DNA from 4 places in the Promicromonospora sp. NPDC059942 genome. Region 4 is predicted to be linked to each of the others. Evidence: riboswitches for the same ligand, from Rfam matches in the RefSeq annotation. Region 4 holds a riboswitch; each other region holds the start of a gene.
What was found. A riboswitch is a leader RNA that binds a small molecule or an ion and turns the genes downstream of it on or off. The one in region 4 is predicted to bind S-adenosylmethionine.
Positions count from the first base shown of each region.

Region 1 (2,191 bases), on a different contig from region 4:
GTCCCGGACGCCGTCGGCCCCGGGCGCACCCTCGAAGCCCTCCAGCACGTTGTACGACGGCGCGATGCCCGACGCCGTGGCGAGCCGCGCCGCCGCGATCGAGCGCTGGCCGGACCGGCACAGGAAGACGACGGGCCCGCCGGAGACGCCAGCCGCCTTGAGCTCCTCCAGGAACCGGGGGTTGGGGCGGCCGCCGGCCTGCACCCACTCGGCGAACACGGGCTGCTTCTCCAGCGAGGCCGTGTCCGGGATGCCGATCGTGCGCCACTCGCCGTCGGTGCGGACGTCCACCAGCGTGGCGTCCGGGTCGCCGGCGAGCAGGTCCCAGGCCTGCTGGGGCGTGATGTCGCCGGCGTAGCCGTCGGCCGGTCGTGCTTCGACGCGCGCGGGGTCGCTCATGATGCTCCTCCATCGGTCGTGGCGGTAGCACCCTCGTCCGTCCTCCGCTGCTGCGGGGAACGCTGGGTTGCTGCGGCGTCGTCGTGCCACGTCACTCGGCCGCTCGGGATGGTCGTTGCCAACCCTACGACATGGTGTCCGGTGGGTGGAACAGTGTCTCGACAGGCAACCCGACCAATTCAGTAGGAAAGCCGGTTCTCGCTACCGTGACGACGATGCCGCGGCCCGCCCAGAACGTGGGACCAGCATCTGAGACATGCGTTGACAGGAGTTTTGCCCGCAGCACAGGATGGCCGCAGGTCATGAGCGCCAGCGTCAAGCCCCGGCTCGCTGGCCGGCAACCCTCCCTCCGCGGTGGGGTGCCCCGGGTGACGACCAGGCCGCGCGCAGCCCGCGTGCGGCAAGCGCGGGGGAACCTCCCCCAGGACTGTGCTGGAGGACGCCATGTCTGCTCCCACTCTCAGCCGTGCCACCGCGGTGACCGACCTCGCCCCGCTGCGCCCCGTCGTGGGCGGCGGGACGCTCGTCCCGCTCGTGGACGGCACGCAGGTCTCGTACGCGAACCTCGACGTCGCCGCGTCGGCCCCGGCCCTGCAGGCCGTCGCCGACCGCGTCACCCAGGTGCTGCCGCTGTACGCCAGCGTGCACCGCGGCGCGGGCTACCTCTCCCAGGTGAGCACGGCGCTCTACGAGACCGCGCGCCGCACCATCGGCGCGTTCGTCGGCGCCCGCGAGGACGACCTGACGATCATCACGCGGAACACCACCGACTCCCTCAACCTCCTCGCCGGCTGCGTCCCCGCGCAGGCCGACGGCGAGCCCGGCCGCGTGCTGGTGCTCGACGTCGAGCACCACGCGAACCTGCTGCCCTGGCAGCGCACCACCGGCGCGACCGTGCTGACCGGCGGTGCCACCGTGGCCGAGACCGTCGCCCAGATCCGGGAGGAGCTGGCCGACGCCGCCGAGGACCGCCCGTACGCCCTCCTCGCCCTGACCGGCGCCTCGAACGTGACCGGCGAGTCCCTCCCGATCGCCGAGATCGTCGCCGTCGCCCACGAGTTCGGGACGCGCGTGGCGCTCGACGGCGCCCAGCTCGTGCCGCACCGCCGCATCTCGCTGGAGTCGACCGGCGTGGACTACCTCGCGTTCTCCGGGCACAAGACCTACGCCCCGTTCGGCGCCGGCGTGCTGGTGGGCCACCGCGACTGGCTCGACGCGGGCACGCCGTACCTCGCCGGCGGCGGCGCCGTCCGCCGCGTGCGCGTGGGCGGCACCGACTGGCACGAGGGACCTGCCCGCCACGAGGCCGGCTCGCCCAACGTCATCGGCGCGGTGGCGCTCGCGGCGGCCTGCGAGGAGCTGGCCGCGCTCGACCCGGCCGAGGTCGTGGCGCACGAGAACACCCTGCGCCGCCGGCTCGTGTCCGGGCTCGAGGCGATCGACCGCGTCGAGGTCGTGCGGGTCTGGGCCGACGCCGTCGACCCGGTCGGCGTCGTCACCTTCACCGTGACCGGGTACGACCCGGGCCTCGTCGCCGCCTACCTGTCCGCGGAGCACGGCATCGGCGTCCGGGACGGCCGCTTCTGCGCGCACCCGCTGCTCGGCCGGCTCGGGTTCGACGCCGGGGCCGTGCGCGCCTCGGTCGGCGTCGGCACCGCGGGCGAGGAGATCGAGCGCCTGATCGCCGCCGTCGGCAGCCTGGTCGAGGACGGCCCGCAGGCTGGGTACGACGTCGTCGACGGGCTGTGGGTCGTGACCGACGACCCGCGCCCCGTGCCCGAGGGCTCCGGCC
Region 1 is NZ_JBHWLR010000008.1:40,881-43,071, reverse strand. Features, by position in the region: gene ACFV9Q_RS14545 (rhodanese-like domain-containing protein) at 1-399, opposite strand, end outside; SAM riboswitch class IV at 698-812, shown strand; gene ACFV9Q_RS14540 (aminotransferase class V-fold PLP-dependent enzyme) at 844-2,191, shown strand, end outside.
Region 1: it holds a riboswitch for S-adenosylmethionine, as region 4 does, so the genes downstream of both, ACFV9Q_RS14540 (aminotransferase class V-fold PLP-dependent enzyme) here and ACFV9Q_RS25745 (LLM class flavin-dependent oxidoreductase) in region 4, are expected to answer to the same signal.

Region 2 (2,191 bases), on a different contig from region 4:
GGCGACGGCGGCGGGCGCGGCGATCGTCGCGCCCGCGGCACCGATGCCGAGGACGACGGCGCTACGCAGCAGGTCGCGCCGCCCGAACGCGGCGTGGCTGTCGGGACTGCAGTCGGTGGAGCTGTGGTCGTGTTCGTGCACGGTGGGGCCTCCACGGTTCGGTCGCGCTGTGACGTGCCGATTTCATCCGTAGTATCGGCCGCTCTGCCGACCGGCGGGTACATCACACCCACCCCATCCCCCACACAACATGCCCGCCCAACCCGTTGAGTGCTGGCTATTTGTTGGTTTCGGGCGCGGAAAGCAACAAATAGCCAGCACTCAACGAAGGGGGTTAGGCGGCGGCTCGGCCCGTTAGGCCCACTCGGTCCAGGAGGTCCAGGGCCGGGCGGTGCTTGTTGAACGTGTAGACGTGCAGGCCGGGCGTGCCGGCGTCGAGCACTTCGCGCGCGAGCGCCGCGGAGAACTCGATGCCGTGCGCGTGCTGGGCCTCGGGGTCGACGGCGCCGTCGGGCGCGGTGAGCCGGTCGAGGTCGCGCAGGAGGTCCGCGGGCGCCGCCACCCCCGTGAGCTCCTGGACGCGGCGCAGGCGGCGGGCCTCGGTGGTGGGCAGGATCCCGGCCAGGATCGGGATGGTCACGCCCTCCGCCCGGGCCGCCTCGACGAACCCGGTGTACGAGTCCGCGCGGTAGAAGAACTGGGTGATCGCGAAGCTCGCGCCCGCCTCCTGCTTCTCCAGCAGCCGGCGCACCTCCTGCTCGCGCGTGGTGCCGGCCCCGGGGTTGCCGTCCGGAAACGTGGCGACGGCGATGGCCAGCGGCCGGGCGGCCGAGCGCAGCGCCGTGCTGACGTCGGCGGCGCACCGCCGCTCGTCCACCTGCCGCAGGAGCCGCACGAGGTCCACGCTGGAACGGACGCCGTCGGCCGGGGGGCGCCAGTCCGGCTCGTCGCGCGGCGGGTCGCCGCGCAGGGCGAGGAAGGAGCGCACCCCGGCCTCGAGGAACTCCTCGATCACCGCGGAAACGTCCTCACGGGACGCGCCCACGCAGGTCAGGTGGGCCACCGGGAGCACGGGCGTGCCACGCAGCAGGGTCGCGAGCACCTCGCGCGCGGTGGCCCGGTCGCCGCCGGCCGCCCCGTAGGTCACGGAGACGAAGTCCGGGCGGGCCGCCACGAGCCGCTGCGCCGTCTCCCAGAAGTTGGGCGCGGCATTCGGCCGGCGCGGAGGCATCAGCTCGAACGACACCGTCGGGCGGTGCGGGTGTACCTCGGCGACCATGGCTGCTCCATCGAACCTGGCGTGAGCACCTTGCGTCCCTCGCGCCGCGGCGACGCGGCGGAAGGTCGGCAGGTTGCTGCGGTGTCAGGGAGCCAGGACTCTCGACCGCTCTGGATGGGGTTCGCCACCATGCTAAGCGACCGTCCAGCACTGGGACAGAATTCGTCCGGAGGTCGAGACGGCCCGGTCCACGGTGTGTGGACCGGGCCCGCCCGCTACTTCACCGACCCGGCCACCAGGCCGCCCACCAGGCGCTTCTCGATGATCATGAACAGGATCACCACGGGCACGATCGCCACGACGGACACCCCGAACACGTACTGCCAGGACGTCTCGTACTGGCCCACGAACTTGGTGAGCGCCACTGACAGCGGCTGGTTGCCCGCCGTCGTCAGCAGCACCAGCGAGGCCGCGAACTCGTTCCAGGAGGCGACGAACGTGAACACGACCGCCGTCACGATGCCCGGCCAGACGAGCGGCAGGTTGATCTTGGTCAGGACGGCGAACGTCCCGGCGCCGTCGAGCTGCGCCGCCTCGTCGACCTCCTTGGGGATGCCCGCGAAGAAGCTGTGCATGATCCAGACCGCGAACGACAGGTTGAACGCGGCGTTGACCAGGATCATCGCGACCCACGTGTCGAGGATCCCGATGGCGATGAACTGCCGGAACAGACCCGACGTCAGCACGGCGGGCTGCACCATCTGGGTCACGATCACGAGGAACAGGAAGAACAGCCGGCCCGTGAACCGGAACCGCGCCGTGTAGTAGGCGGCGGGCAGCGCCACGGCCAGCACGAGCAGCGTGGCGCACAGCGAGATCACCAGGGTGGAGATCAGGTTCTGCGCCAGCGGCGTCTCGGGCGTGGACCACATCGTGACGTAGTTGTCCCAGTGCCACTCCGTGGGGAAGTAG
Region 2 is NZ_JBHWLR010000007.1:89-2,279, forward strand. Features, by position in the region: partial or broken gene ACFV9Q_RS12915 (hypothetical protein) at 1-141, opposite strand, end outside; gene ACFV9Q_RS12920 (methylenetetrahydrofolate reductase) at 335-1,279, opposite strand; SAM riboswitch class I at 1,284-1,400, opposite strand; gene ACFV9Q_RS12925 (carbohydrate ABC transporter permease) at 1,495-2,191, opposite strand, start outside.
Region 2: it holds a riboswitch for S-adenosylmethionine, as region 4 does, so the genes downstream of both, ACFV9Q_RS12920 (methylenetetrahydrofolate reductase) here and ACFV9Q_RS25745 (LLM class flavin-dependent oxidoreductase) in region 4, are expected to answer to the same signal.

Region 3 (2,191 bases), on a different contig from region 4:
CGGGCAGCACACGCACCGTCATCAGCTCGGCCGCCCCGCCGATCCGGACAAGCCCCCGCGCCGCCGGCTCGACGTCGCGGGGACCGAGCGCCGTCCGGAGCCCGTCCACGTGGAGCCCCACCTCGGCGGCCAGCGCCACGGCGCGCTCCGTGGGCGCGGCGCCCCGGCGCGACCGCACGAACAGGCGCGTCCCGAGCTGTTCCTCCAGGCGGGCGAGCTGCCCGGTGACGGCGGGCTGGCTCACGCCCAGCCGCTCGGCCGCCGCCGACAGCGACCCGGTGCGGTAGACCTCCAGGAACGTGGCGAGGAGGTCGAGACCCGGCACCGGCACCCCCTCCGTCGTCGTCCTGCCCACAGGCTAGCCGGGCTCAGCGCGCGGCGAGCGCCTTGAGCACCGCCTCCGCGGCGGCCGCGCTGGACTGCGGGTTCTGCCCGGTGATCAGGTTGCCGTCCTGGACCACGGTGCTGCTCCAGGGTGCGCCGACCTGGACGACGGCGCCGCGCTCGCGCAGCCGTGACTCGACGAGGTAGGGCGCGGCGTCGCCGAGGCCGCCCTGGCGCTCCTCCTCGTCCGTGAACGAGGTGAGCGCCCGGCCCGCGTAGGCGAAGGTGCCGTCCGGCTCCTGGGCGCTGAGCAGCGCGGCGACTCCGTGGCACAGCGCGCCCACGGTCGTGCCCCGGTCGTTCGCCGCGAGCAGCAGTCGGCCGAGGTCGGCGTCGTGCGCGAGGTCCGCCATGGGGGCGTGACCGCCCGGGACGTAGATCGCGTCGTAGTCGTCGCCGCGCACGTCGGCCAGCGTGAGCGGGTGGGCGAGCTGGCCGGCGATGCCGTCGAGGTAGGCGCGGAACTCCGCGGCGTCGGCGGCGGGCACCCCGCCGCGCTCGTCGAGGCTGACCGCGTCGACCGTGGGCGCGACGCCGCCCGGCGTCGCGACGTCGACCTGGGCGCCGGCCGCGGTGAGGACCCGGTGGGAGGCGGCGACCTCCTCGGCCCAGTAGCCGGTGGGGTGCTCGGTGCCGTCGGCCAGGCGCAGGCTGTTCGCGGCAGAGACGACCATCAGGATCTTCGACATGGTGTGGTTCCGATCTGTTCGGGGAGCTGCCCGCTGGGTGCGGTCCTCGGGGAACGTCAGAATCCATCACCGGATGCCGAAACGGTCAGGCGGATCCATCACCAAACTTATGGCTCCGATTTGTCCGAGGCGTGGACGGTTTGCCGACCACATCCCGGGCATGCCTACGATCAAGTCTCATCATCCAGAGCGGTCGAGAGTCCTGGCTCCACGACACCGCAGCAACCTACCTCCGAGGCGCCAATCTCGGGGCAAGGTGCTAACGCCAGGTCCGATGGAGCTGATACGCATGGCAGTCACGAACCCGCACCTTCCCACCGCCACGATCCTGGGCTACCCGCGCATCGGCCGGAGGCGCGAGCTCAAGCGCGCCGTCGAGTCCTTCTGGGCCGGCCGCACCACCGCCGACGAGCTGGAGGCGACCGCCCGCGACCTGCGGCTGACCACCGCCCGCCGCCTCGTCGACCTGGGCCTGGACGCCGGCAACGCTGCCGTCCCCGGCTCGTTCTCGTACTACGACCAGGTGCTCGACGCCGTCGCCCTGCTGGGCGCCGTGCCCGACCGGTTCGCCGGGCTCACCGCGGACGGGGGCCGCCTGCCCCTCTCGGCCTACTTCACGGTGGCGCGCGGCGAGGGCGACAACGCGCCGCTCGAGATGACCAAGTGGTTCGACACGAACTACCACTACCTGGTCCCGGAGATCGGTCCGGACACCCCGATCGGGTTCGTCGACGACCGCGCCGTGCGCGAGTTCACCGAGCTGGCGCAGCCGGCCGACGGCGGCCAGGCCGTCGTGACCCGCCCCGCGTTCGTGGGCCCGGTGACGTTCCTGCTCCTGAGCAAGCCCGCGGACGGTTCCCCCGAGGGCTTCCGCCCCCTGGACCGGCTGGACGACGTCGTCGCCGCCTATGCCGACCTGCTGCGCGCGCTCGCCGCCGCGGGTGCACCCTGGGTGCAGCTCGACGAGCCGGCCCTGGTCACGGACCTGCTGGACGTCCCCTTCGACGAGGTGGCCGACGCCGTCCGCCGGGCCTACGCCACGCTGGCGACCGAGCTCTCCCCCGGGGCCGACGGCGTCGCCGCCGAGCGCCCCGCGATCCTGGTCACCGCCCCGTACG
Region 3 is NZ_JBHWLR010000003.1:494,522-496,712, forward strand. Features, by position in the region: gene ACFV9Q_RS07250 (LysR family transcriptional regulator) at 1-325, opposite strand, end outside; gene ACFV9Q_RS07255 (type 1 glutamine amidotransferase domain-containing protein) at 369-1,073, opposite strand; SAM riboswitch class I at 1,251-1,354, shown strand; gene metE (5-methyltetrahydropteroyltriglutamate--homocysteine S-methyltransferase) at 1,363-2,191, shown strand, end outside.
Region 3: it holds a riboswitch for S-adenosylmethionine, as region 4 does, so the genes downstream of both, metE (5-methyltetrahydropteroyltriglutamate--homocysteine S-methyltransferase) here and ACFV9Q_RS25745 (LLM class flavin-dependent oxidoreductase) in region 4, are expected to answer to the same signal.

Region 4 (2,191 bases):
ACTGGGTAGAAGCGCACTTCTGCGTTGTGGGGGTGTGGGCTCGGCGGTGTCGGTCGATCGCACGAGTTCGGCTGACCGCCCGGCTCGTCTCGTGACCCCGGCCGGTTCGGTGCGTGACTCCGGCTGGTTGCTGACGCCGGCGCGTGAGTCCGGCTGGTCGCCGACGCCGGCGCAAGAGTCCGGCTGATTGCTGACGCCGGCGCAAGAGTCCGGCTGATTGCTGACGCCGGCGCGTGACTCCGGCTGGTCGCCGACGCCGGCGCGTGAGTGAGCGGGGACGGCTAAGCGAGAGTGCGCTACTACCCAGTCATTGCGCCCGAAAACAGCCTGGTTCCGGGCCCAATGACGGGGTAGAAGCGCACCTTGCTCGGGCGGGGTCCGCGCCCGCGTCAGCCAGCGCACCCCACCCCCTGGCGAGACCCTGGTCCCGGGATGTGAGATCTGGGCAAGGATCATTGACTTCTATGGGTTCCATTCGTATCTTCTGTGACATCGAGACCAATCACACCAATCCGATCGGAGAGATGTAGAAAGCCTCGACAGGTCATGAGTTCCGACGCGAAGCCCCGGCTGGTCGGACGGCAACCCCCCGCGCGGGTGGGTGCCCCGGGTGAGGACCAGGTCCACCGCCGCCGGCGGATGACAACACGCGTCGCTCGCCGATGGGCGAGCAGGTGAGGAGAACGACGATGACCCGGAGCGCTGCCCCCGCCGTCTACGTGTCCCTGCCGTCCCGGAACGTCACCGTGCGGGCTGGTGCTGCCCCGCGCGAGGACATGTGTTGTCACTGCTCCTGTCGCTGACGGCGACAGTCCCACACTGACAGCCCCGACGCGCTGACCGGTCGCCACAGGCGCCACCGGCCCGCCGCCCGGACTCCTCTCGGCGTCGCACGCCGAGCCCCGGCCGTATCCGGCCCTCACGTTCCTGACCGGACGTCCCACTCCTGCCCTCTGGCAGCCACGCTCCCGGGTGACCCCTGGACGCCGTCGCGCACCCTGCGCGCGCCGGCCGGGTCCTCCGGGCGCCGTCGCGCAGCCGCAGCCCGAACGGAGCCCCGCCGTGCCGTACCCGTCGCAGCCCACGTCCCTCGCCCCCACCTCCTCCCGTCCCGTCGTGCTCGGCGTGGACCTCACCTCCGCCGGCGCCCGTCCGGGCGCCCACCGGGCACGTGGCCCGGTCGCTCCGCGCCCGTTCGACGGCGAGCGGTTCCTGCACCTCGTGCGGACCGCCGACCGCGGCCTGCTCGACTTCGTCAGCCTCGACGAGGGCTTCCTGCTCCACCCCGGCCGCAGCCAGGTCACGGGACGGCTGGACACGGCCGTCGCCGCGGCCCGGGCCGCGCGGGTCACGGCCGGCATCGGGCTGGTCGCCGCCGTCGACACGGTGCACGTCGAGGCGGCGCACGCCGCCGTCGCGCTGAGCAGCATCGACCGCGCCAGCAGCGGCCGGGCCGGCTGGCAGGCCGTGCGGCAGGGCAAGCTCCCCGAGTCCGACGACGCGTGGGCCGCGCGCGTCGAGCTCGGCATCCGGTCCGTGACCCAGGTGTGGACCGGACGCCCCGGCAGCGGGTCCGGCGCGGTCGAGCTCGACGCCGAGGGACGGTTCCGCGTGGACCACGACGGCATCCGGTTCGCCGTCCGGGGCCGCCGCGCCGAAGGAGACGCGCTGCCGCAGGTGCCCCCGCCCGTCGTCGTCCGCGTGCGCTCCGAGGCCAGCGCGGCGCTCGCCGGCCGCACCGCCGACGTCGCGCGGATCACCGTCACCGACGCCGCGCACGCGGTGCGGCTGCGCCGGCTCGTGCGGGACGCCGCGCTGTCCGCCGGGCGCGACCCCGAGGAGCTGCGCGTGCTCGCCGAGGTCTACGTGGTGCTCGCGCAGGAACGGGCCAGCGCGCGGGCCCGGCTCGAGCTGGTTGAGGCGCTGGAGGGCACGGCCGCCATGGGCGACGGGCTCGTCGTCGCCGACACGCCGGACGAGCTCGCCACCCTGATCGCCGACTGGACCACCGTCGGCGCCGTCGACGGGTTCCTCCTGCGGCCGTCCTCGCTCAGCTCCGACCTCGACACCATCACCGACCACCTGGTGCCCGCGCTCCAGCAGGCGGGCCTGTTCCGCACCGAGCGGACGGCGACGTCGCTGCGCGGCTCGCTCGGGCTGTCGGACGTCGAGGCCGCCGAGCGGGCGCTGC
Region 4 is NZ_JBHWLR010000023.1:65,516-67,706, reverse strand. Features, by position in the region: SAM riboswitch class IV at 543-654, shown strand; gene ACFV9Q_RS25745 (LLM class flavin-dependent oxidoreductase) at 1,063-2,191, shown strand, end outside.